Regions from separate parts of the Chryseobacterium sp. WG23 genome, predicted to be linked through region 1. Evidence: riboswitches for the same ligand, from Rfam matches in the RefSeq annotation. Region 1 holds a riboswitch; the other holds the start of a gene.

Region 1 (3,542 bases):
CGCTTTGATCTGATCGGCTACTGCTTCCACAGGAACAGGATATATGGTCCTTACTCCCTGCGTGTTTTGTACAGGCAGGGCCGTTAATACTGAGGTGGAAAAGCATCCTAAAGCAGAAGCTGTTTTGATATCTGCCTGAATACCTGCGCCACCACTTCCGTCAAAACCTGCAATGGTCAATACGGATGGGTATTTGTATTTTTTCATTTTAAAATTTCATTTTTTAATTCATATGCTGCCTTTTGAGGATCTGCAGCACCACATATTGCGGAAACTACTGCAAGGCAGTCTGCTCCCGCGTTGAGAACTTCCTTTGCATTTCCAAGATGTATACTGCCTATGGCGACCAGAGGTTTTTCTGTAAGCTGCCGGATTTTTGCAACACCTTCAAGACCCCATTCTGTAACGGTATCTGTTTTGGTATTTGTTTTAAATACAGGGCTTATACCAAGATAATCAGAAACCAACGTCTGTTTATTTTCAAGCTGAGCCAGGTGTTCAATAGAATATCCAATGATTTTATTTTGGATAGAAGGCTGTTGTCTTAAAAAGGTGGGGGCAGTATCATTGTTCCCAACATGAATACCTGCTGAATTTACTTTTTCAGCAACTTCTAAATGATCATTAATAATAAGGGGAATACCATACTTTTCTGTAATTTCGATAAGCTTTCCGGCTTTTTGAAGAAACAGGGCGGTACTGTCGTTTTTTTCTCTGAGCTGGATAATGTCCACTCCGCCCAGAATGGCTTGTTCGGCAACTTCCAGAAAGTTTTTTCCAATGCAATCGGCTTCAGAAATCACCAGATACAGCTGATAGGGAAAAGGATGCAGGCTCATTTTTGTTCTATCTTTAGGTTTTGGATGAATTCTTCTTCTGTCATATTGTACAGTTTATCAATCAGATTGACCTGGAGACTTCCGGGACCTTTACTTTGCTGAGCAGCCAGTTCTCCGGCAATGCCTATTACTGCCATTGCTGCAGCAACACCAAGTGTTTTATCTTCCACACTGCCTATAAACGCACCTGTTAATGCTGTAGCAGAACACCCAAGACCTGTTACTTTAGTCATAAGTGGATGCCCGTTTTTAATAAAAAAACTTTGTTGCGGACCTATAATAATATCCGTCTCACCGGAAACACAGACTATTGAATGGCAGCGCTGCATCAGTATTTGGGCAGCATGAACCGCTTCATTACTTTGTGCAGTACTGTCTGCCCCTTTAGTAACAGTGGTATTAGCTTGGGCCAGTGCAATAATCTCTGAAGCATTTCCTCTGATAACAGTAGGCTGAAATTGTAAGAGTTGTTGTAAAACCTGATCACGGAAAGAGTTTGCTCCCGCACCTACAGGGTCCAAAACCCAGGGTTTATCTGCTGAATGCGCTGTTTCAGCGGCCAGAAGCATAGACTCTGACCAGTATTCATCTAAAGTGCCTATATTGATCACCACCGAATGGGCAATACCAATCATTTCTTTGATTTCAGATCGGGCATGTGCCATAATGGGAGAGGCTCCAACAGCCAAAAGGGCATTGGCTGTATTGTTCATGACTACATAATTGGTGATGTTGTGAACCAGGGGAGATTTTTGTTTTACAAGCTGAACTTGCTGCCAAAGTATTTTTTCCATTGTTATCATTAAAATAAAAATAGCTTTAGGAAAAATCCAAAACAAAAACCACATGAGTAGATCAAGTAATTTTGCTTTTCCCTACGTCGGTGTAAGCCGTATCAGGTTCAAAGGGACTCTCTCAATTCTTTTTCAGAATACCCCTAAAGCAAAACAAATGTATAAAAATTATCACACCGGGCAAAAAACCTTCCCCGTAATTTTATCTTTCCACAAGTTCCTTTACCTGTTCTCCATAAAAATCCGTTTTCGTTGTATTGATTTTTAAGAGCTCATACCATTTTATAAAAGCTCCGATAAAAACAATAAGCATCAGTACCATAGCTGTTACCGCTAAAGCAGCCAATAAATACTGTTCTTTTGGAATATAAATGGTAGCAACCTGAATATAGCCGGCCCAGAAAGTAATTCCGGCCATAAAAACACCGGGAATAGCCGAGCATAAAGCATATTTTCCTCTGTTCATCCTGATCAGCATAGTGGTGCAGACAATCAATCCGCAGGCGGCAAGTAATTGATTGCTGATTCCGAATAGTGGCCAGATACTGCTTACATTTCCTGTGTATACCAGATATCCCCATGCAAAAGTGAAAAGAAGACTGCTGATGATAATTCCGGGAACCCAGTTTTTATCATTGAATTTTGGAATCACAGAACCCAGCATTTCCTGTAAAAAGAAACGCCCTACTCTTGTTCCGGCATCAATGGCTGTCAGGATAAATACGGCTTCAAACATAATGGCAAAATTATACCAGTATGCGGTTAATTGGTCCATATAAGGGATCTTATTGAATATGTGAGCCATTCCTACGGCAAGTGATACGGCCCCGCCGGTTCTGCCATGAAGATCAATACCAATCTTTTGAGAATAATAATCAATATCTATTCCATGTAAGGCAGGATGTGCTGCAAGAAAAGCATCATATGATTCTTTTGGGGTGTTGATGGCAAAATAATCTCCCGGCATTAATGTACATGCAGCAATGAGAGCCATTAAGGCCACAAAGCCTTCTACAAGCATGGCACCATAGCCTACAAAGAGAATTTCCCTTTCTTTATTAAGCATCTTGGGAGTTGTTCCCGTAGCAATTACGGCATGAAACCCCGAAATAGCACCACAGGCAATCACAATAAAAATAAATGGAAGTACGGGACCGCCAATGACAGGGCCTCCTCCATTTACAAAGGCGGTAAGTGCCGGCATCTGTACTGTAGGATGAATGACAATGACTCCTATAGCCAGCATAATGATTGTTCCTATTTTTAAATACGTAGAAAGATAATCGCGGGGAACCAATAATAACCAGACAGGCAATACAGAAGCTAAAAAACCATATAAAGGAATAGCTATGGAGATGGTTTTGATATCCCACGAAAATAAATTATTCATAGTGGGATTCTGCATCAGGCTGTGTCCACCAATAATTCCGGCAATTAAAAGAATACCGCCTAAAATACTGGCAAAAAGAACGCTGTTCTTTTTATAACGCATGATAAGCCCCATAATAACCGCAATAGGCATGGTGATGACCACTGTAAACAGAGACCAGGAAGCTTCATGCATGGCATTGATGCATGCCAGAGATAAACCTGCCAGGGTCAGGATCAATATAAATAAGATGGCAAATCCCGCTACGGTACCGGTTGCTTTACCGATTTCTTTGGATGCTATGGTAGCAAGACTTTGTCCTTTATGTCTTACAGAAGCGAATAATACCACCATATCATGTACACCACCTCCCAATACACAGCCAATTAAGATCCATAAGGCACCGGGCAAATAGCCAAACTGTGCAGCCAGAACAGGGCCTACCAGAGGGCCTGCAGCAGCAATAGCCGCAAAGTGATGCCCGAAAAGCACATTTTTATTCGTAGCGACATAATCTTTTCCGTCTGCAAACTCAACAGC
Region 2 (3,542 bases), on a different contig from region 1:
GAAAACGAAAGTTATTAATCTATGCAAAATCAACAACAATCTATCCAGGGAATTTTATCTATTGCCGCATTGGTATGCCTCGCTATAGGCTGGTTTAATCTTTTCTCCCCGGAAATCAATCATCTGCTGTCCCGAAAGGTTTTTTATGTCCTGATAGGAGCGAGTTTCTTTATTCAGGCACCCTTGCTTACGAATAAGAACTTTGTCTATGCTATGTATGCTGCAGCAGGGATTTGCGTCATCGGAGCCTTTATACCTGAAGATTCGACCCTTTCAGTACTTAAAACCATTGGTCTTTTGGGAGGAATTATTCTTTCACTGTCCAATAGAAGAAGATAGACTGAAGAATTATGAAGGAGCAGATTGCATATGAAGATAACCATCTTCTGGTGGTTAATAAAAAAGTCGGTCAACTGGTACAAGGAGACAAAACCGGCGATGAATCATTATTAGAATCTATAAAGAATTTTATAAAAATAAGAGATGCTAAGCCGGGGAATGTTTTTCTCGGCTTGGTTCATCGTATAGACCGTCCTACTTCAGGATTGGTAATCTATGCTAAAACGTCCAAAGCACTTTCCCGCCTTACTCAAATGGTGAAAAACCGTGAGGTCAAAAAGACGTATTGGGCTGTGGTAGGAAAAGAAATGATTCCACAGAGTCAGAGGTTGGTTCATTACCTAAAGAAGAACGAAAAAAACAATAAAGCTATTGTTTTTCCAAAGGCAACAGAAGGAGCGAAAGAAGCTATTTTAACCTATCATGTTATTAAAACACTTGATAATTATATACTTCTTGAAATTGATCTGGAAACAGGCAGGCACCACCAGATCCGTGCTCAATTATCTAAAACTGGAATTCCCATCAAAGGAGACCTTAAATACGGGGCTCCCCGTTCCAATCCTGACGGAGGAATTAATCTTCATGCAAGGAAACTGGAGTTCATTCACCCGGTAACCAAAGAAAAGATTGAAATTACAGCACCCGTTCCGCAAAATGATGCAATCTGGAGAGCTTGTGAGGAGTAAAAAACAAAGCTAAAGTTTATTAGAAAATAAAACAGGGCCATCTCAATTTTGAGGTGGTTTTTTTGTGTAAGGAAAATTCAATTTTGCCCATTCTGAAAAAATACCTACCTTCGTCCCAGACTTTAGGGGTGTCTGTTGACCAACAGACTGAGACTTTACCCTTTGAACCTGATCTGGATTATACCAGCGTAGGGAAAAGCAGATGACTTTTGCTGTACATTCTATTGTACAATAATGGCCATTCCTAAAGTATATTAAAATTATTAGGAATGGAACTTATAATCAACCACACCCGAAAAACATTTGATATACTTCCCGACAATCTGGAAGCATTACTGGCTATGGAACTACCCGGAAAGAAAAAAGGGATTGCTGTAGCTGTAAACAACCGTATTATTCCACTGTCCGCCTGGGCAGAGACATTTCTTAAGGATAAAGATTCAGTTTTAATTATTACTGCCACTCAGGGTGGTTAATTTTCATATTTAATACCAATATTTATGGCTCATTCAATTACGTGTTCGCCATTTCCGAACTCAAAGAAAATCTATGTTGAAGGAACAATACATCCTATCAGTGTAGCAATGCGTGAAATAGCACTTAGTCCTACCAGGCTTACCAAAGGAGGCTTTGAAGACAATGCTCCTGTAACGGTTTATGATACCTCCGGTCCCTATACGGATGTCAATGCAGAAATTGATATTCAAAGAGGGCTTCCGAGAATAAGGGAACAATGGATTTTAGACAGAGAAGATGTAAATATCCTGAATGGAATCTCATCCGAATATGGAAAAGCCCGTTTAGCAGACTCACGGCTTGATGAGCTGCGTTTTTCTTATGATCATAAACCTAAAGTTGCCCGGGAAGGTAAAGAAATTACCCAGTTGTACTACGCAAAACAGGGAATCATCACCGCTGAAATGGAATATGTAGCCATTCGGGAGAACCAGCGTATTGAGCAGCTGGAAACGGTTTCAAAAGAGATGGCTTTCCAGCATTCTGGAAACAGTTTTGGCGCGAATACTCCGAAAACTAAAATCACTCCGGAGTTTGTAAGAGATGAAATTGCTGCGGGAAGAGCTATTATTCCCAATAATATCAATCATCCGGAAAGTGAACCGATGATTATTGGAAGGAACTTTTTAGTAAAAATTAATGCCAATATCGGAAACAGCGCTGTTTCTTCAAGTATCGATGAAGAGGTGGAAAAAGCAGTATGGGCCTGCCGATGGGGAGCTGATACCATTATGGACCTCTCCACAGGAAAGAACATTCATGAAACGAGAGAATGGATTATCAGAAACAGCCCGGTGCCTATCGGTACGGTTCCTATTTATCAGGCATTGGAAAAAGTAAAAGGAGTTCCTGAAGATCTTACATGGGAAGTTTTTAAAGATACTCTGATTGAGCAGGCAGAGCAGGGAGTTTCTTACTTTACCATTCATGCCGGAGTTTTGTTGCGATATATTCATCTGACAGTCAATAGAGTAACGGGAATTGTGTCCAGGGGAGGTTCTATCATGGCTAAATGGTGTCTTTTTCATCATAAAGAAAACTTTTTATATACTCATTTTGAAGAGATCTGTGAGATTATGAAGAAGTATGATGTGGCTTTTTCTCTTGGGGATGGCCTTCGTCCCGGATCTATTGCTGATGCTAACGATGCTGCACAATTTGCCGAACTGGAAACTTTAGGAGAACTTACAAAAATTGCATGGAAACATAATGTACAGGTAATGATTGAAGGTCCCGGTCACGTTCCAATGCATATGATTAAAGAGAATATGGATAAACAGCTGGAAGAATGCCACGAAGCTCCATTTTATACATTAGGCCCTTTGACAACGGATATTGCACCGGGTTATGATCACATTACTTCTGGAATTGGAGCAGCAATGATAGGATGGTTCGGATGTGCCATGCTTTGTTATGTAACTCCGAAAGAACACTTAGGCCTTCCGAATAAAAAAGATGTTAAAGATGGGGTTATTACTTATAAACTGGCTGCCCATGCTGCAGATCTGGCGAAAGGACATCCCGGATCACAATACAGGGATAATGCATTAAGTAAAGCAAGGTTTGAATTCAGATGGGAAGATCAGTTTAATCTTTCACTGGATCCGGATACGGCAAGAGCTTATCATGATGAGACTCTTCCAGCAGAAGGAGCGAAAATTGCCCATTTCTGTTCTATGTGCGGACCAAAATTCTGCTCCATGAAGATCACTCAGGAAATCAGGGAATCTGCAGAACAGGGAATGCTGGGCAAGTCTCAGGAATTTATTGAAAAAGGAAAGGAAATTTATATATGATCCTTGTTATCACTCCTGAACAGAACTTTCCCAATGAAGCTGAGATTATTAATCAGATGTTTCAGGAAGGTCTGGATTTACTTCATATCAGAAAACCCGGGATCAGCAAAAGTGAATTGACTGCTTTTATCAGCAATATTGACCAATTTTTTTACCCTCAATTGGTTCTGCATACGCATTATGAGCTTGGAAAAGAATATAA

The links. A riboswitch is a leader RNA that binds a small molecule or an ion and turns the genes downstream of it on or off. The one in region 1 is predicted to bind thiamine pyrophosphate.
Region 2: another riboswitch for thiamine pyrophosphate. It lies ahead of thiS (sulfur carrier protein ThiS); the one in region 1 lies ahead of thiM (hydroxyethylthiazole kinase).

Annotation. Positions count from the first base shown of each region.
Region 1 covers NZ_JALCZE010000012.1:168,983-172,524, forward strand. The annotation lists gene thiD (bifunctional hydroxymethylpyrimidine kinase/phosphomethylpyrimidine kinase) at 1-207, opposite strand, end outside; gene thiE (thiamine phosphate synthase) at 204-839, opposite strand; gene thiM (hydroxyethylthiazole kinase) at 836-1,633, opposite strand; TPP riboswitch at 1,695-1,788, opposite strand; gene MP477_RS18415 (carbon starvation protein A) at 1,836-3,542, opposite strand, start outside.
Region 2 covers NZ_JALCZE010000003.1:288,632-292,173, forward strand. The annotation lists gene panB (3-methyl-2-oxobutanoate hydroxymethyltransferase) at 1-18, shown strand, start outside; gene MP477_RS06555 (hypothetical protein) at 22-339, shown strand; gene MP477_RS06560 (RluA family pseudouridine synthase) at 351-1,028, shown strand; TPP riboswitch at 1,143-1,240, shown strand; gene thiS (sulfur carrier protein ThiS) at 1,298-1,504, shown strand; gene thiC (phosphomethylpyrimidine synthase ThiC) at 1,529-3,340, shown strand; gene MP477_RS06575 (thiamine phosphate synthase) at 3,337-3,542, shown strand, end outside.